Regions from separate parts of the Massilia sp. GER05 genome, predicted to be linked through region 1. Evidence: predicted binding sites of a transcription regulator. Region 1 holds the regulator's gene; each other region holds the start of a gene.
The links. Region 1 encodes sigma-54, which starts transcription at its own class of promoters, with help from an activator protein. Its sites were predicted from a motif close to TGGCANGNAANCTGCTTT; they were not measured.

Region 1 (4,912 bases):
CGCACGTGTTCCAGGGCCAGCACGACAAGCGCCTCGCGTTCGCCGAGCTGCTGGATAAAACCGGCGTGACGGCGGAGGCGTGCGGCTACATCGGCGACGACGTGATCGACCTGCCGCTGCTCACGCGCGTGGGCTTTGCGGTGACGGTGCCGAGCGGGCATCCGGAAGTGCAGCACCGCGCCCATTACGTGACGAAGAACCCGGGCGGCCGCGGCGCCGTGCGCGAAGTGTGCGACATGGTGATGCGCGCCCAGGGCACCTACGAACAGGCGCTCGCGCCTTACTTCGGATAAGAGAGATATGGCTCCCGCAAGCTACAAGCGTACCGCGCACCGCTGGCGCCTGCTGCTCCTGATGCTGTTCGCCGTGTTCTGCGCGTTCGGCAGCTTCTGGCTCGTGCAGGTGATGCAGGGCGAGGAGAACGGGCCGGGCTTCAACGCGGGCAACGAGCCGGACTACATCGTCGACAACTTCAGCTGGGTCCGCATGTCGGAGGCCGGCAAGCCGCGCTACGTGATCTCGGGAGAGCGCCTCACGCACCGCCCCGTCGACAACACGGCGCTCGTGGACAAGCCGGTCGTGCAGAGCCTCACCGACGAGCATCCGCCGATGACGATGACGGCCAACAGCGCGCTCGTGAGCCAGAACCAGAACCAGATCGACCTGACGGGCAATGTCGACATCCGGCGTCCGGCCGCCCCGGGTGCGGAGCCGATGCGGATCCGCACCGAGGTCCTGACGATCCTGCCGGACGACGAGATCGCGAAGACCGACAAGCCGATCCACATGACGCTCGGCGCCGCATCGGTCGACGCGGTGGGCATGGTCGCCAACAACGCCACGCAGCAGATCGCGCTGGGTGGCCGCGGCAAGGTCACCTATCCGCCACGCCAGTCGCGCGCAAGTCACTAAAAAGGACTATCGAATGAAAAAAATACTCGCCGCCGCCATCTTCCTGCTGGTGCCGCTGGCTGCCTCGGCCGAGAAGGCGGACGCGCTCAAGCCCGTCGACATCGCGTTCGACAACGCCAACGTCGACCAGGTCACGCAGAACTACGTCGCCACCGGCAACGTGGTCATCACGCGCGGCACCATGATCCTGAAGTCCGACCGCGCCGAGGTCAAGGAATCGCCGGACGGTTGGCGCACCTTCATCCTCACCGCGAATCCCGGCAAGCTCGCGACCTTCCGCCAGAAGCGCGATGGCGGCCCGGACCTGTGGGGCGAGGGCCAGGCCCAGCGCATCGAATACGACGAGCGCAACGACATCGTGAAGCTGTTCTCGAAGGCCGTCATCCGCCAGCTCGAGGGCAAGAAGGTCACGCAGGAGATGGCCAGCGAATTCATCTCCTACGATAACCGCAACGAGAAGCTGCTCGGCCTGAACGACGCCAACGGCACGGACAAGCCGGGCAATGGCCGCGGCAGCATCACGCTGCAGCCGCGCCGCGCCCCTGCCGCCGGCGCCGCTCCCGCTCCGGCAGGCAAGCAATGACGGAGGCGCACACGATGGAAGCAGGCACGCAGGCCGCGCCGGCCGAATGCGGCGGCAGCACCCTCGTCGTCAAGGGACTGCAGAAGAGCTACGGCAAGCGGCTCGTCGTACGCGACGTGTCGCTGCAGGTGGTGTGCGGCGAAGTGGTCGGCCTGCTGGGCCCGAACGGCGCAGGCAAGACGACCTCGTTCTACATGATCGTGGGCCTCGTGCCGTCGGACGCCGGCAGCATCGACATCAACGGCACCGACATCACCGGCCTGCCGATCCACCGGCGCGCGCTGCTCGGACTGTCGTACCTGCCGCAGGAAGCGTCCGTGTTCCGCAAGCTGACGGTGGAAGAGAACATCCGCGCCGTGCTGGAATTGCAGCGCGAGAACGGCAAGTCGCTCACCAAGGCGCGCATCACCGAACGTCTCGACGAGCTGCTGGCCGAGCTGCAGATCGAGAAGCTGCGCGAGAGCCCGGCGCTGTCGCTGTCCGGTGGCGAACGCCGCCGGGTGGAGATCGCGCGCGCGCTCGCGACCAATCCGCGCTTCGTGCTGCTGGACGAACCGTTCGCCGGCGTGGATCCAATCGCCGTGATCGAGATCCAACGCATCGTGCGCTTCCTGAAGGAGCGCGGCATCGGCGTGCTGATCACGGACCATAATGTGCGCGAGACGCTGGGCATCTGCGACCGCGCCTACATCATCAACCAGGGCGCGGTGCTGGCATCGGGCCGTCCCGACGACATCATCGCCAACGAATCGGTGCGCCGCGTCTACCTGGGCGAACACTTCCGAATGTAGTCATGAAACAGACGCTGCAACTCAAGACCTCACAGCACCTTGCACTGACGCCGCAACTGCAGCAATCGATCCGCCTGCTGCAGTTGTCCACGCTCGAGCTGCACCAGGAAATCGAGCAGGTCCTGAGCGAGAACCCGCTGCTCGAACGGCTCGACGATCCGCTCGACCGCTCCGTGCGGTTGCTGGCCGACGGCGCCATCAACAGTGCCCCGTCCTCGTCACAGGCGGGCGAGGCGCCGGCCGCGCAGGGCAATGGCGACGAAGGCGGCAGTGCGCCCGCCGAGAGCGGCAATGGCGAAGGCGGTGACGCCGGCGGCGACAGCGGAGAAAGCGGCGGCGAAGGCGGCGAGGACTGGGGCGAATACGGCCGCAGCGGCAGCGGCGGCGGCGAGGACGAGGACGGCCGCCCGCAGCTGGAAGCGAGCCCCGTCACGCTGCGCGAACATTTGATGGAGCAGGTGCGCCTGACGTGCTGCGCGGCGCGCGACTGCGCGCTCGTGGAACTCGTCGTCGATGCGCTCGACGACAACGGCTATCTGGAAGAACCGCTGGAAGACATCCATGCGCGCCTGCCGGAAGAACTGGAGATCGAGTTCGACGAATTGCGCACGGCGCTCGCCATGGTGCAGAGCATGGACCCGCCGGGCGTGGGCGCGCGCAGCGCGGCCGAGTGCCTGGCGCTGCAGATCCGCCGCATGCCCGGCGTGCCGATGGTGACGCGGCGCATGGCGCTCGTCATCGTCGAAAAATACCTGACGTGGTTCGCGCAGCGCGAATTCAACAAGCTGAAGAAGGCGCTCGATTGCGACGACGAAGACCTGCGCGAAGCCCAGGCCGTCATCCGCCAGTGCAATCCGCATCCGGGCGCGGCGTTCGCGTCGGACGTGTCGGACTTCGTCGTGCCCGACGTGATCGTGCGCCGCGCCAAGGATGGCTGGAGCGTGCAGCTGAATCCGGAAGTGATGCCGCGCCTGCGCGTGAACAGCCTGTACGCGTCGCTGATGAAGCAGGGCAAATCGGAAGCGCAGATGAACGCGCAGTTGCAGGAAGCCAAGTGGCTCATCAAGAACATGCGCCAGCGCTTCGACACGATCCTGCGTGTAGCTCAGGCAATTGTCGATCGGCAGCGCAACTTTTTTTCCCACGGCGCAGTCGCGATGCGGCCCCTTGTTTTACGTGAGATAGCTGATACACTAGGTCTACACGAGAGCACAATTTCTCGAGTCACAACTCAGAAATATATGCTGACCCCGCACGGCATGTTCGAGTTGAAGTATTTCTTCGGGAGTCACGTTGCCACCGAAGCGGGAGGCGAAGCATCGTCGACGGCAATACGGGCCCTCATCGTACAACTCACAGGAGCAGAAGACCCCAAGAATCCATTATCCGATAGCAAGATCGCGGAGATGCTAGGGGAACAGGGAATGGTCATCGCGCGACGCACGGTCGCAAAATACCGTGAGGCGCTGAAAATCCCGCCCGTCAGTCTCCGCAAATCCTTGTAACAAACACTGTCCCATTGCGCAGATGCGCGCACGGCAGGCAGTGCATCTTCAAAGGAGTGTGTATGAATCTCACAATCAGCGGACATCATCTCGATGTAACTCCAGCCATCCGAGAATACGTACAGAACAAGCTCGAACGCATCACCCGTCATTTCGATCAAGTGATCGACTCACACGTCATCCTCTGCATCGACAATCTCACCGAGAAAGAAAAACGCCAGAAAGCCGAGATCAACCTGCGCCTCGCGGGCAAGATCGTCCATGTCGCCAGTGCCGCGCACGATCTATACGCCGCGATCGACATGCTGATGGACCGCCTGGACCGCCAGGTCGTCAAGTACAAGCAAATGCTCAAGGATCATGACAACGCGTGTATCAAGCGCATGTCCGAAGGTGGGGAGGAGGAGCCCGCCGCGGCGTAATGCCACGCGTGCAGTAGCACCAAGGAGTAAAGGGCGCATCGGCGCCCTTTTAGTTTTTATGGGCGCTACAATGCTGCTCTGATTATTTCAATAACAACGAGACATGACTGCACACGTTCTGACGCGGGTTGCCAACCGCAGCGGCATCGTCACCCTGGACCGCCCGAAGGCGCTGAACTCGCTGTCGCTGGACATGGTCCGTGCGCTCACCGCCACGCTGCTCGCCTGGCGCGACGATGCATCGATCGACGCCGTCGTCATCGGAAGCAGCAGCGAAAAGGCCTTGTGCGCCGGCGGCGACATCCGCTTTTTCCACGAGGCCGGCCGCGCCACGCCGCAGACCGGCAGCCCGCTGCTGGAAGATTTCTTCACCGAGGAATACGCGCTCAACCACCTCATTCACTTCTATCCGAAGCCGTACATTGCGCTGATGGATGGCGTCGTGATGGGCGGCGGGATGGGCATCGCGCAGGGCGGGCCGGATTGCGGCCTGCGCATCGTGACGGAGCGCTCGAAGATCGCCATGCCCGAAGTGAACATCGGCCTGTTCCCGGACGTGGGCGGCAGCCACTTCCTGTCGCACGCGCCGGGCCGCCTCGGCCACTATCTCGGCGTGACGGGCGTGACGATCGGCGCGGCCGATGCGATCTACGTCGGCCTGGCCGACGTGTTCGTGCCGGGCGCGCAGCTGGATGCGCT
Region 2 (4,912 bases), 190 kb from region 1:
TTCCTGCCGTTCCAGACGTCCAGCATGTCTTGCGAGCCTTGCGAGCGGATGCCGTTGTCCTGCAGGATGCCCTCCGTGGCGTCGACCATCGCCTGGCGCGGCAGGACCATCGTCTCGCCCAGGCGCTGGTCGAAGCGCAGCACGACGAGGTCGTCTTTCAGGTCGCGCAGCACGGCCACCAAATGGCGCAGGCTGCGTACCGGAACGCCGTTGATCGACTCGACGACGGAGCCGAAGCGGTTGCTGTAGCCCGTCACGAGCTTGTGCGGGAAGAACGGCGAGCTGATGACGACGAGTTCTTCGCGCTGCGCGTCCGGCTCGTCGCCGCGGCGCGTGACCAGCGGGCTGGCGTTGAAGCTGTAGGCGTTCAGCAGGTGCGCGTTGTTGCTGATGAAGGACAGGTATTCGGCCGTGGCGCGCGAGAACACGATCGGGCCGTACACGAAGTACGACGGATAGTCGCCGTCCAGCGGGGGAATCAGCAGGGGACGCGGGCCGTTCACCGGCACCTGCACCTGCATGGTCTTGCCGCCGCGGACGATGGTCAGCGGTACCTTGCCGTTCTTCGCGACCTGCTGTACGCGGTACTGGAAGCGCACGCGCAGGTTGGGCCCGAGCCTGACCATGCCCTGGTCGTCGATGGGGTAGTCGCCGATGCGCGTGATGACGTCCCATTCCTTCAGCGGATACGCGGCATCGCTGCGGTACGGGCGGTGCACGACGACGCCGTCGACCGACTTGTCCAGCTTGAGGTACTGGCGCAGGACCGGGTTCTCCAGCGTCTGGATATCGTCCAGCAGCAGCGGCTTGCCGTCGTAGCGGCCGTCGGCCACGTCGCGCAGGAACAGCTCCACTTCCTCGTTCGGGATCACGTAGCCGATGTTCTGGGCATTCGCCGCCACCGAGAACGCGAGGCCGACCATCTTGTCGCCGTCGATCACCGGACCGCCGCTGTTGCCGGGGTTGATGGGCGCGTCGATCTGCACGCGCAGGCCCGCGCTGCCGTAGCCGTAGGGGACGAATTCGACGCGCGAGACGATGCCCTTGGTGACGGACAGCGACGTGCCGCCCATCGGATAGCCATAGGCCATCACGGCTTCGCGCACGTCCGGCAGGACGCTCGTGCGCTTGACCGGGTGGTGCTTGTCGAAGAACGATTCGTCGTCCAGTTTCAGCAGCGCGAGGTCCATGCCGCGCGCGATGGCCACGACGGTGGCGCCGACCTTGTCGCCGTCCTGGCTCGCCTGCACCTGCACCTGGCTGGCGTAGCCGACGACGTGGGCGTTGGTGAGGATCCGGTTGCCCTCGATGACCACGCCCGATCCCGTGATCTCTTGCGGCGTGGCCTTGGTCCAGGGCTTGAACGGGTCCGGGCGGCGCAGGGTGCTGAAGATCTTGACGACCGAGTTCTCGACGGCAGGCGATACGGGCAGTACTGCGGTCGACGGTGCGGTAGACGGTGCGGTCGACGGTGCGGTAGACGGTGCGGTCGGCGGGGCGGTGGCCAAGCTGACTTCCTGGGCCTGGAGCGTGCAGCTGGCCAGCGCGATTGCGGCGGCCGCTGCAAGGCGAACGATCTTCATGGAATCCCTGTTTTGGTGTGCAAATGTGACATGCAAACGTTGCCGTCGCAATATACACGGTGCTTAACTGTAAAAATGCACGAATTCTCACGCGTAACCATTCAGTAACCTCGTGTTGTATCCAGGCGTAATGACGCATGCATATGCGAGGTGTCCGGCCCACCTGTCGCGGACACCGGGCGGACAGTCGCGGACACCGAAAAACGCCGGAACGCGTGCAAATCCGCCGCCTGCCACGTGGCATGAACATTGCCTATTCAAAACGTCAACTTGCTGCTAAGGTGCATCGGCTTCACGACCCCGCAGTAAAAAAAGGAGCGGCCCGCAATCCGGGCCGCTGACCAAAAAGAAGTGTGTGATTTCAGGAGAACCCATGGAACGCCGTACCTTCCTTAAAATCGGTGCCGGGACCGCCGGTGCCATGCTGGTACCCGTCTTCGGCAACGCCATCGCCGCCGAGGAGCTGCTCACCGCGATGCCCATCGCGGCCAAGAAGGCGCTGGCCGACACCGCGCTGAACGCCGCCACCAGGGCCGGCGCGAGCTATTGCGATGTGCGCATCGGCCGCTATCTCAACCAGTACATCATCACCCGCGACCTGAACGTCGAGAACGTGACGAACACGGAATCGGCCGGCGTCGGCGTGCGCGTGGTGTGCAACGGCGCGTACGGCTTCGCCGCCACCAACGACATGACCCCGGACGGCATCGCGGGCGCAGCGCGCCAGGCGGTGGCGATCGCCAAGGCGAACGCGAAGCTGCAGTCCGAGCCGGTCCGTCTCGCACCGGTCAAGGGCGTGGGCGAGGTGGCGTGGGCGACTCCGATCGTCAAGGACTGGCGCGCAGTGCCGATCAAGGAAAAGGCCGAACTGCTGATCGCGGCGAACAAGGCGGGCATGGATGCCGGCGCGAGCTTCATGCAGTCGATGCTGTTCCAGGTGAACCAGCAGAAGTACTTCGCATCGACCGACGGTTCGTACATCGACCAGGACCTGCAGCGCCTGTGGGCGCCGTTCTCCGCGACCGCGGTGGACAAGGCCAGCGGCAAGTTCCGTTCGCGCAGCGGCCTGTCGACGCCGGTCGGCATGGGCTACGAATACCTGGACGCCCGCAAGGAAGACAAGATCAAGGCGGCGGGCGGCGTCGCCACGCTGTACACGAAATCGTACGACATCGTCGAGGACGCGCGCGCCGCGGGCCGCGACGCCAAGCGCAAGCTGACCGCGAAGTCGGTCACGCCGGGTAAATATGACCTGATGCTGTCGCCGGAACACCTGTACCTGACGATCCACGAATCCGTCGGCCACCCGACCGAGCTCGATCGCGTGCTGGGCTACGAGGCGAACTACGCCGGCACCAGCTTCGCCACGCTGGATAAATGGGAGTCGAAGTCGTTCAAGTACGGCTCGCCGCTGGTGAACATCGTCGCCGACAAGACGACCCCCGGCTCGCTGGGCAACGTGGGCTACGACGACGAAGGCGTCAAGGCCAAGCGCTGGGACCTCATCAAGGACGGCATCCTCGTCAGCTACCAGGCCACGCGCGACCAGGCGCACATCATCGGCAAGGAAGAATCGGACGGCTGCTCGTACGCGGACAGCTGGAGCAACGTGCAGTTCCAGCGCATGCCGAACGTCTCGCTGCAGGCCGGGAAGAAGAAGCTCACGCCGGACGAGATGGTCAAGGACATCAAGAAGGGCATCTACATTGTGGGCGACGGTTCGTTCTCGATCGACCAGCAGCGCTACAACTTCCAGTTCGGCGGCCAGCTGTTCTACGAGATCAACAACGGCAAGATCGGCCAGATGCTGGAAGACGTCGCGTACCAGTCGAACACGCAGGACTTCTGGAATGCGTGCACGGCGATCTGCGACGAACGCGATTGGCGCATGGGCGGCTCCTTCTTCGACGGCAAGGGCCAGCCTCCGCAGATCAGCATCGTGTCGCACGGGTCGTCGACCGCGCGCTTCAACGGCATCAACGTCATCAACACCGCCCGCAAGATCGGCTAAGGCAGGGACCTACGACCATGACCATCCTGACCCAGGAACAGACCAAACACATCACCGACCGCGTCCTCTCGTTCTCGAAGGCGGACGAATGCATCGTCACCGTGAGCGGCAGCCGCAACGGCAACATCCGCTTCGCGCGCAACCAGGTCTCCACCGCCGGCCTCGCGGACGACACCAACATCTCGGTGACGGTCGCTTTCGGCAAGCGCCAGGGCACCGCGACCATCAACGAATTCGACGACAAGTCGCTGGAAAAAGTCGTGCGCCGCGCCGAGGACCTCGCGCGCCTGGCGCCGGAAAATCCGGAATTCATGCCGGCCGTGTCGAAGCAGGACTACAAGGCGTCGCAGACCTTCAACGCGAAGACGGCCGCCATCGATCCGGAATTCCGCGCGCAGACCGCGGCGTACGCGATCGAAGCGTGCAAGAAGAACAAGCTCGTGGCCGCCGGCTTCTTCACCGACGGTAACCAGGTCTCCAGCGTGGCCAACTCGAACGGCGTGTACGGCCACCAGCAGCAGACGAGCCTCGATTTCACCTGCACCGTGCGCACGGAAGACGGCCGCGGCTCCGGCTGGGTCAAGCGCTCGGCCACCGACGCGAACAGGTTCGACGCGCGCGAAGCGGCCGACGTCGCGATCGAGAAGGCGCTGCGCTCCGTCGACGCGAAGGCGCTGGAACCGGGCCGCTACACCGTGATCCTGGAACCGGCCGCCACGTCCGAGCTGCTCGGCTACATGCTGTTCGGCTTCGACGCGCGCCAGACCGACGAAGGCCGCAGCTTCCTGTCGAAGAAGGGCGGCGCCTCGCGCCTGGGCGACAAGCTGTTCGACCAGCAGGTCAACATCTGGGCCGACCCATGGAACCCGGACGTGCCCGTGCTGCCGTGGGATACCGAGAATCTCATCGCGCGCAAGCGCATGGACCTGATCAAGGACGGCAAGGTCAATGCGCTGAACTACTCGCAGTACTGGGCCAAGAAGAAGGGCGTGCCGGCGACGGCCACGCCGGGCAACATCATCATGGCCGGTACGGACAAGTCGACGGCGGAGCTGATCGCCAACACGAAGAAGGGCGTGCTCGTGACCCGCACGTGGTACATCCGCATGGTCGATCCGCAATCGGTGCTGCTGACCGGTCTCACGCGCGACGGCACGTTCTACATCGAGAACGGCAAGATCAAGTACCCGATCAAGAACTTCCGCTTCAACGAGAGCCCCGTCACGATGCTCAACAACATCGAGGAGATCGGCAAGCCGGTCGTCATCGGTGGCGACGAGGTGCCGTTCCAGATGCTGATTCCGCCGATGAAGGTACG
Region 3 (4,912 bases), 870 kb from region 1:
GCGCTTCAGGTCCGCCAGCTTGCGCTCCTCGGCACGCAACTCGTCCTCGAGGATCGTGCGGCGGTCGTCGTCGCGCGCCTTCTGCGTGGCCGTGTCCACCCGCGGGAAGCCGGCGGGATTCGGACTCGCGGCCGCGGGGCGCCCTGCCCCCTGGCGCATCGTCACCGCGGGCGCGGCGCGCGGCGCCGGTGCGGGTGTGGATGCGACATAACCCGGCAGGTCGAGCACCTTGCAGCCCGGTTTATTGATGTCGGTGAACTCCACCCGGCCGTTCTGGTCGACGCATTTGTAGATGACGGAATCGGCCCGCGCCTCGTGCGCGGCAAGTCCTGCGAGCAACAACAGACGCAGGAGGAAGCAGCTTGTCATTCGCATCAGGTCAGTCTGGATGCATGGTTGGGAAGCTTCCGACTATACCCCATCCAGTAAAAAACGCGAGGCAGCCGGCTGGCTTTCCCCGCGTTTTCGTTACCGTGTGGATACACTCCGGTGTCAATCGTTTCCAATCCGACACCGGGTGATGCCAACGAATTACGACGAGTAGTACATGTCGAATTCGGCCGGGTGCGGGGTCATGCGCAGACGCTGGACTTCCTGCATCTTCAGGTCGATGTAGGCGTCGAGCATGGCATCGCTGAACACGCCGCCGCGGGTCAGGAACTCGCGGTCCTTGTTCAGGGCGTCCAGCGCTTCTTCCAGCGACGAGCAGACCGTCGGGATCAGCTTGTCTTCTTCCGGCGGCAGGTGGTACAGGTCTTTCGTTGCTGCTTCGCCCGGGTGGATCTTGTTCTGGATACCGTCCAGGCCGGCCATCAGCAGGGCTGCGAAGCACAGGTAGACGTTGGCCAGCGGGTCCGGGAAGCGGGTCTCGATGCGGCGGCCTTTCGGGTTCGCCACGTGCGGGATGCGGATCGATGCCGAACGGTTCTTGGCCGAGTAAGCCAGCTTGACCGGGGCTTCGTAGCCCGGCACCAGGCGCTTGTACGAGTTCGTGCCCGGGTTGGTGATGGCGTTCAGGGCCTTGGCGTGCTTGATGATGCCGCCGATGTAGAACAGGGCCGTTTCCGACAGGCCGGCATAGCCGTCGCCGGCGAACAGGTTCTTGCCGTCTTTCCAGATCGACTGGTGGACGTGCATGCCCGAGCCGTTGTCGCCGTTCATCGGCTTCGGCATGAAGGTGGCGGTCTTGCCGTAGCTGTGGGCCACGTTCCAGATCACGTACTTCAGGTTCTGCGTCCAGTCGGCGCGCTCGACCAGGGTCGAGAACTTGGTGCCCAGCTCCATCTGGCCGGCGCCCGCCACTTCATGGTGGTGCACTTCGACCGGGATGCCCAGCGATTCGAGGATCAGCGAGATTTCCGAACGCATGTCCTGGAAGCTGTCGACCGGCGGGACCGGGAAGTAGCCGCCCTTGACGGTCGGACGGTGGCCGCTGTTGCCGCCTTCGAATTCCTTGTCGGTCGACCAGGAAGCTTCTTCCGAATCGATCTTGACGAAGCAGCCCGACATGTCGACTTTCCAGCGGACCGAATCAAAGATGAAGAATTCCGGTTCCGGGCCGAAGTAGGCGGTGTCGCCGATGCCCGACGATTTCAGGTACGCTTCGGCGCGCTTGGCGATCGAGCGCGGGTCGCGGTCATAGCCCTTGCCGTCCGACGGTTCGATCACGTCGCACTGCATGAACACGGTCGTCTCTTCAAAGAACGGGTCGATGTTCGCGGTGTTCGGGTCAGGGATCAGCAGCATGTCCGATGCTTCGATGCCTTTCCAGCCGGCGATCGACGAGCCGTCGAATGCGTGGCCGGATTCGAACTTGTCTTCGTCGAAGTGCGAGATGGGAACGGTCACGTGCTGTTCCTTGCCGCGGGTATCGGCGAAACGCAAATCAACGAACTTGACTTCGTTGTCCTTCAGCATCTGCATTACATCTGCGGCGGTCCTTGCCATTCCAGTATCTCCTAAGTCAAAAAGGGGTGTCGATGCCAACCGGGCATGCGACAGGCGCATAACCTTCTAAGCAGAAATTATGCCAGCATTTTTCCATGAGCAAATAAATAATGATTACTTTGAGGGCGCTCAATTTGCCCCTTAAAATCAATGACACCTTAAGCGTGCACGATCTTGGCGCAAGCTCGTCCATACGCACCAAACAAGTGCAATTTTTCGAGTATGCACCAAACTGATGCGCAATGCACCAAAAGTGCGAGCCCTAGCTTAGCAACGACCCGCGACGGTGCGCAACCACCCTACAAGGAATTGATGACATGACTACGACCGACGAGATCCTCGCGAACGCCAGGGCCCGCGCGCCCGGCCAGCCGTACGCGGGCGCCGTCACGCCCCAGGAAGCGTTCGAGCTCCTGCAAGCGGACCCCAGGGTGAAACTGGTCGACGTGCGCACGAATGCGGAACGCGACTGGGTCGGCCGCCCCGCGATCCCGGAAACCCAGCACGGCGCCGTGCAATGGACGCTGTACCCCGGTGGTGCGCCGAACCCCGATTTCGCGACCCAGCTGCAGAACGTGGCCACCCCGGATGACGTCGTGCTGTTCCTGTGCCGTTCCGGCGTGCGTTCGCGCCACGCCGCGCGCACCGCCACGGAACTGGGCTACCAGAATGCGTTCGACATCCTGGAAGGCTTCGAGGGCGACCGCGATCCGGAAGGCCACCGCAAGACGGTCGGCGGCTGGTGCAAGGCCGGCCTGCCCTGGATCGGCGCCTGAACTTTCGCCCGGCCTCCCGGTCGCACGTGAGAATCGCAGAGATTCGCCACGCCGCGCGCGTGCTAGCATGCGGGCTCACTGCTGACCTGGAGATGTAGCCATGACGACCCCATCCGCTGTCCCTGCCCGCCTGCGCGTGCGCCTCCTGTGCGCGGGTGTCGCGGCGCTGCTGTGCGCGTGCGGTCCCGGCGGGCCGAAGCGCGAGACGGACGACGGCGACGGCGGCGATTCCGGGCCGGGCACCGGGATCAGCGTGCTGGCCGGCGATGCCGCCACCGGCGGCACGGCGGACAAGAAAGGCACGGCGGCCCGCTTCAACACGCCGCGCGGCCTGGCCGTCGACACCAACGGCAACGTGTACGTGGCGGACGAAGGCAACCTCACGATCCGCAAGATCGCTCCGGACGGCACGGTCAGCCTGTTCGCCGGCCTGGCGGGCGCCAGCGGCACGGCCGACGGCAAGGGCAACCGCGCCCGCTTCACGCAACCCACCGCCGTCACGATCGACGGCAGCGGCGACCTGTACGTCCTGGACGGCACGACGATCCGCAAGATCACGTCGGACGGCACCGTCACCACCGTGACCCGGCTCTCGTTCGGCAATTTCGGCATCGACCCGCAGAACATCCCGGCCGGGATCGCGGCCGACAACGACGGCAACCTGTACGTCACGTCGGGCGTCGACACGCGCCGCATCCCGATCGCGAATCCCAACCGCGCCACGACGCTCGAAACGGGCGCCGTCGCGCCCATCTACGGCACGGGCCAGCTGGTGCCGCGCGGCGTGGTCGTCGATCCCGACGGCACCGTGTACGTGGCCGACCTGTTCCGCACCCTCAGCCGTGCCACGTCCGGCGCCACCGCGCTCACGACCTTCGTCGGCGCGCGCAACCAGGCCGGCAACGCCGACGGCAATGCGTCGACCGCCCGCTTCCAGCAGCTGATCGCGCTGGCCATCGACAAGAACGGCAATCTGTACGGCGCCGATGCCATCAACAACACGGTGCGCAAGATCACGACGCCGGACGGCATCGTCGCGACGCCCGCCGGCCTGGCCGCGTCGACGACGCTGCGGACCGGCAAGCTGCCCGGCAGCTTCGCGCAGCTGCGCGGCATCGCGGTCGACGGCAGCGGCACGCTGTACGCGACGTCGGGCAACGCCATCGTGAAAATCGTCTTGCCGTAGGGTGGGCACCCCGTGCCCACGCGTGACGCATGCGGTTTGTTGGCGCCACGCGTGACGTATGCGATGTGCCGCCGTTACGCGAGTGCGATCCGCACGCGCTGGCGCACGAAGTTGATGTGGCTGCGCAGGCCATATAACGCATCCGCGTACGCGAGCGGGATCGAGATGTGGTTGACGCGCTGCTCGATACCGTCGAGGCGGCGCAGCAGCTCCTCCCGTGCCTCGTCGCGGTGCTCGTCCTTCGCGTTTTCCAGCGCCTGCTCGACGGCGCGCAACTCGCCGTACCAGCGGTACACACGCGAGCGGATGCGCCACACGTACAGCGGCGGCACGATCTTCGACAGCGGAATGATCAGCGCCGCCAGCGCCACCACGACGACCCACAGCCGGTCGAACAGGTTCGCCAGCCAGAACGACAGGTAGCGCTGCAGGAACGGCGGACCGTCGCGGTAGTATTTCGCCGCCTCCCGCGCCACCGGGATCTCCGTGTAGCGCGGCGACGGGAATTGGCCCTGCTGCTGGAACCAGCCCGTCCCGCCATGAATCTCCGTGGCCGCCTTGACGAACAAATCGATCAGCGCGGGATGCAGATCCTCGCGCGCGACCAGCGTGGCCGTGGGCGCGATCAAATGAAAATCCTGGGCCGGGATGTCGCGTCCGAGGTCGACGATTCCGCGTGGCAGCACGACGTGCGTGAGGAACGGCAGCCGGCGCGTGTACGCCTCCGCCTGGCGGAAGTTAAACAGGCGGATGCCCGGCGTTTGCAGCAGCATCTGGATCAACGGCGCTTCCGGCGCGGAGCTGAACACGAGGCCATCGATATGCCCCGCCAGCAACTCCACGGTGGCGGGCGTGTTCTCGAGCGCGGAGAGCTTCAGCTGGCGCGGCTCCAGGCCGTTCACGGCGAGGACCTGGCGGAACAGCTTCGGCACGCCCGTCCCTTCCGGCCCGAGGTTGATGCGCAGGCCTTTCAGCTGCACGATGCTGTCCATGTCGCGCTTGC
Region 4 (4,912 bases), 1.5 Mb from region 1:
TCGCGGTCACCGGCGTCTACGTGCGCCGCGCCAACAGCGAATTCGACGCGCTGACCGACGCCATCCAGCGTAACGCCGCTTCGGGCAAGGAAAAGGTGCGCGCATGAAGAACACGACCCTCATGAAGAGCGCCGCCGCCGCGGCGCTGCTGGCCGCCACCGGCGCCGTCATCGCCGCGCCCGACCTGGGCCAGGCACAGAAACAGCCCACCAACTGGACCGCGATCATCATGTTCGTCGGGTTCGTGATCTTCACCCTGTTCATCACGAAGTGGGCCGCCAAGCGCACCCGTTCCGCCTCCGACTTCTACACGGCCGGCGGCGGCATCACCGGCTTCCAGAACGGCCTGGCGATCGCCGGCGACTACATGTCGGCCGCATCGTTCCTCGGCATTTCCGCCGCCGTGTTCGCGAACGGCTTCGACGGCCTGATCTATGCGATCGGCTTCCTCGTCGGCTGGCCCGTCATCACGTTCCTGATGGCCGAGCGCCTGCGCAACCTGGGCCGCTTCACGTTCGCCGACGTGGCCGCCTACCGCTTCGCGCAGAAGCCGGTCCGCATGTTCGCGGCCTCGGGCACGCTCGTCACCGTGCTGTTCTACCTGATCGCGCAGATGGTCGGTGCCGGCCAGCTGATCAAGCTGCTGTTCGGCCTGGATTACTGGATCGCCGTCGTGATCGTGGGCGCGCTGATGATGGTCTACGTGCTGTTCGGCGGCATGACCGCGACGACCTGGGTGCAGATCATCAAGGCCGTGATGCTGCTGGGCGGCGCCACGTTCATGGCGTTCTCCGTGCTGGCCCTGTACAACTTCAGCCCGGAAGCGCTGTTCGCCAAGGCCGTCGAAGTGCACAGCAAGAAGGATGCGATCATGGGCCCGGGCGGCTTCATCAAGGATCCGATCTCCGGCATCTCGTTCGGCATGGCGCTGATGTTCGGTACGGCCGGCCTGCCGCACATCCTGATGCGTTTCTTCACCGTTCCGAGCGCCAAGGAGGCACGTAAATCGGTGCTGTGGGCCACCACCTGGATCGGCTACTTCTACATCCTGACCTTCATCATCGGCTTCGGCGCGATCGTGCTGGTCGGTACGAACCCGGCGTTCAAGGACGCTGCCGGCAAGCTGCTGGGCGGTAACAACATGGCGGCCGTGCACCTTGCCAACGCCGTTGGCGGCGACGTGTTCCTCGGCTTCATCTCGGCCGTCGCGTTCGCAACGATCCTGGCCGTCGTGGCCGGCCTGACGCTGTCCGGCGCCTCGGCCGTGTCGCACGACCTGTACGCCACCGTGGTCAAGAAGGGCCAGCCGGCCCCGGGCAGCGAACTGCGCGTGTCGCGGATCACGACGGTCTTCCTGGGCATTGCCGCGGTGCTGCTGGGTATCGTGTTCGAGAAGATCAACGTGGCCTTCATGGTCTCGCTGGCCTTCGCGATCGCGGCCTCGGCCAACTTCCCGGTGCTGTTCATGTCCGTCCTGTGGAGCAAGTGCACCACCCGCGGCGCGACCGTGGGCGGCTTCCTGGGCCTGGCTACCGCCGTCATCCTGACGCTGCTGTCGAAGTCCGTGTGGGTCGACGTCTTCCACAATACGCACGAGATCTTCCCGTACACGTCGCCGGCACTGTTCTCGATGACCGTCGGCTTCGTCGGCGTGTGGCTGTTCTCGGTCACCGACAAGAGCCAGCGTGCCGCCATCGACAAAGCTGGTTTCGAAGCGCAGGAAGTGCGTTCGGAAACCGGTATCGGTGCCTCCACCGCATCGGCACACTGATCGAACCCCGATCCATGCAACCCGCACGCGCCCGCGTGCGGGTTGTTGCGTTTACGGCGCCACGTCGCCGGCCTTTTCCGCGAACGGTCGCGCATACTTCACGAGCGACACGAGTGTCTTGCCCGGCTCCTCGTTGAAGATCTCGTGCGCCGAATCCTCGAACCACACGAGCTGCTTGGCCGGCGCCTTCACCTTTTCGAACCATTCCGCCGTGGCCGATGCCGATACGTTGTAGTCGTGGCGGCCGTTGAAGATGACGATGGGGCAGTCGAACTTCGTGTAGACGCTGAAGTCCTGCGCGAGCACGTCCGTCAGCATGCGGCTGGACGAGAATTCCGTGCCGTCCCACATGGTCTTCAGGTCCGCATCCGTGTATTCCGGCGCCAGCTTCGCGGCCGCGGATTCGGCGTCGGACCCGTTCCGGCCGTACACGGCGCCGCCGTAGCGGGCGAGCCATTTGCGCTGCAGGTACAGATCCTTCAGCACGAGCGGCTTGCCTGGCGCGGCGTACGGCGAGATCGATTCCAGTTCGCGGATCGCCTGCCGGTTGCCCTCGCGCTTCGCCGCATCCATCGTGTACTGCCAGCCGCGGCGTTCGCTCTCCATGCCGTCCGTGATCTGGCCGATGCCGATATACGCGTGCAGCCAGTCCGGATGGCGCTGCGCCAGCTGGATGCCCAGCGACGAGCCCCACGAATGGCCCAGCACGAAGATGCGGTCCTTGCCGAATTCCTTGCGCAGCCAGGCCACCATCTCCTCGGCGTCCGCCAGCATTTGCGCGCGCGTCATCGTGGGCGCGACCTTCGCCGGATCGTTGGCGGCATACGTCTTGCCGGCGCCGCGCTGGTCCCACTGCACGACCGTGAAGTATTCTTCCCAGCCGCGCTGGAAGTACCAGCTGGTCGGCATCGCGACGAAGCCCGGGCCGCCGTGCAGGAACAGCAGCACCGGATTGCGCCGGTCCGTGCCGCGCACGCTGATCCACTGATCGATGCCGCCGATGCGCACGGCCCGCGTCTGCTCGATGCCTTGCGGGGTGACGATGCGGCGCATGTCGGCGATGATCTTCACGGCGTCGGCGCGGCTGTCCGGGCCGGCGCCATGGGCGAGCGTGGTGATGGACAGGCCGGCCAGCAGCGCGGCGCACAGCCTGGATGAGCGTTCGAACATGGTTGTCCTTGTCGTTGTGGATAGGGTCGCGCGCAGTCTGTTCAATTTTCTTCGGCGTGTCAACGATGTTTCATTCTGAAACGCCGTGAAACATGAACTGGCGGGACGGCGTGCCCAAGTCCTTGAATATCCTGGAAATCGCCGTTGGCACGGTCCTTGCAAACCCATGGACCACCATCACAGACCGCATCACGAAAGGGTAGACATGAGCCAACAATCCGCCGGCGCCAAATTCCGCCAGGCCGTCCAGGAAGAACATCCGCTGCAGGTCATCGGCGCCATCAACGCCAATCACGCGCTGCTGGCCAGGCGGGCCGGCTACCGCGCGATCTACCTGTCGGGCGGCGGTGTCGCGGCCGGATCGCTGGGCCTGCCGGACCTCGGCATCTCCGGTCTCGAAGACGTGCTGATCGACGTGCGCCGCATCACCGACGTGTGCGACCTGCCGCTGCTCGTCGACATCGACACGGGCTTCGGCGCGTCCGCCTTCAACGTCGCCAGGAGTGTACGCTCGCTGATCAAGGCCGGCGCGGGCGCCTGCCACATCGAGGACCAGGTCGGCGCCAAGCGCTGCGGCCACCGTCCGGGCAAGGAGATCGTCAGCCAGGGCGAGATGGTCGACCGCGTGAAGGCCGCCGTCGACGCGCGCACGGACGACAACTTCGTCATCATGGCGCGCACGGACGCGCTGGCCGTCGAGGGCCTGGATAAAGCCGTCGAGCGCGCGGTCGCGTGCGTGGAGGCGGGCGCCGACATGATCTTCCCGGAAGCCATCACGAGCCTGGAGATGTACGCGCAATTCAAGCAGGCGGTCAAGGTGCCGATCCTTGCGAACATCACGGAATTCGGTTCGACGCCGCTGTTCAGCGTGGACGAGCTGCGCGGCGCCGATGTCGACATCGTGCTGTACCCGCTGTCCGCGTTCCGCGCGATGAACAAGGCCGCGGAAAACGTCTACGAAGCCATCCGCCGCGACGGCACGCAGAAGAACGTCGTCGACACCATGCAGACCCGCGCCGAACTGTACGAGCGCATCGATTACCACAGCTACGAACAGAAGCTCGACGCGCTGTTCGCACAAAATAAAACGACACAGGAGACGAAGAAATGACTGACATGAAGACCGATACGCCCACCTTCAAACCGAAGAAATCCGTCGCGCTGTCCGGCGTCGCCGCCGGCAATACCGCGCTGTGCTCCGTCGGCCGCTCCGGCAACGACCTGCACTACCGCGGCTACGACATCCTGGACGTGGCGGGCAACAGCGAATTCGAGGAAATCGCCTACCTGCTCGTGCACGGCAAGCTGCCGAACGAGGCGGAACTGCGCGGCTACAAGGCCAAGCTGAAATCGCTGCGCGGCCTGCCGCATGCCGTGAAGGCCGCGCTGGAGGCGCTGCCGGCCGGCGCGCATCCGATGGACGTGATGCGCACGGGCGCGTCGGTGCTGGGCTGCGTGCTGCCGGAAAAGGACGACCACAACAGCGCTGGCGCGCGCGACATCGCCGACCGCCTGATGGCGTCGTTCGGCTCGATGCTGCTGTACTGGTACCACTACAGCCATAACGGCAAGCGCATCGACGTGGAGACCGATGACGATTCGATCGGCGGCCACTTCCTGCACCTGCTGCACGGCTTCAAGCCGTCCGACGAGTGGGTCAAGGCGATGCACACTTCCTTGATCCTGTATGCGGAACACGAGTTCAACGCGTCGACGTTCACCGGCCGCGTCATCGCCGGCACCGGTTCCGACATCTATTCCGCGATCACGGGCGCGATCGGCGCGCTGCGCGGTCCGAAGCACGGCGGCGCCAACGAAGTCGCGCTCGACATCCAGAAGCGCTACGAGAACGCGGACGAGGCGGAAGCGGACATCCGCAACCGCGTGGCGAACAAGGAAGTCGTCATCGGCTTCGGCCACCCGGTCTATACGATCTCCGACCCGCGCAACAAGGTGATCAAGGAAGTGGCG

Region 2: a site for sigma-54 is predicted at 1,822-1,839, ahead of ACL58G_RS02715 (TldD/PmbA family protein). Genes of this name have one in related genera too.
Region 3: a site for sigma-54 is predicted at 2,015-2,032, ahead of glnA (type I glutamate--ammonia ligase). Genes of this name have one in related genera too.
Region 4: a site for sigma-54 is predicted at 3,087-3,104, ahead of prpB (methylisocitrate lyase). Genes of this name have one in related genera too.

Annotation. Positions count from the first base shown of each region.
Region 1 covers NZ_CP178858.1:417,086-421,997, reverse strand. The annotation lists gene ACL58G_RS01840 (KdsC family phosphatase) at 1-293, shown strand, start outside; gene lptC (LPS export ABC transporter periplasmic protein LptC) at 301-912, shown strand; gene lptA (lipopolysaccharide transport periplasmic protein LptA) at 926-1,495, shown strand; gene lptB (LPS export ABC transporter ATP-binding protein) at 1,492-2,286, shown strand; gene ACL58G_RS01820 (RNA polymerase factor sigma-54) at 2,289-3,791, shown strand; gene hpf (ribosome hibernation-promoting factor, HPF/YfiA family) at 3,854-4,213, shown strand; partial or broken gene ACL58G_RS01810 (enoyl-CoA hydratase/isomerase family protein) at 4,317-4,912, shown strand, end outside.
Region 2 covers NZ_CP178858.1:605,336-610,247, reverse strand. The annotation lists gene ACL58G_RS02720 (trypsin-like peptidase domain-containing protein) at 1-1,583, opposite strand, end outside; gene ACL58G_RS02715 (TldD/PmbA family protein) at 1,957-3,594, shown strand; gene ACL58G_RS02710 (TldD/PmbA family protein) at 3,612-4,912, shown strand, end outside.
Region 3 covers NZ_CP178858.1:6,809,814-6,814,725, forward strand. The annotation lists gene ACL58G_RS29935 (DUF4124 domain-containing protein) at 1-369, opposite strand, end outside; gene glnA (type I glutamate--ammonia ligase) at 532-1,947, opposite strand; gene ACL58G_RS29945 (rhodanese-like domain-containing protein) at 2,265-2,723, shown strand; gene ACL58G_RS29950 (NHL domain-containing protein) at 2,824-3,909, shown strand; gene ACL58G_RS29955 (TAXI family TRAP transporter solute-binding subunit) at 3,984-4,912, opposite strand, start outside.
Region 4 covers NZ_CP178858.1:6,177,062-6,181,973, reverse strand. The annotation lists gene ACL58G_RS27300 (DUF485 domain-containing protein) at 1-107, shown strand, start outside; gene ACL58G_RS27295 (cation acetate symporter) at 104-1,771, shown strand; gene ACL58G_RS27290 (alpha/beta hydrolase) at 1,823-2,941, opposite strand; gene prpB (methylisocitrate lyase) at 3,147-4,052, shown strand; gene prpC (bifunctional 2-methylcitrate synthase/citrate synthase) at 4,058-4,912, shown strand, end outside.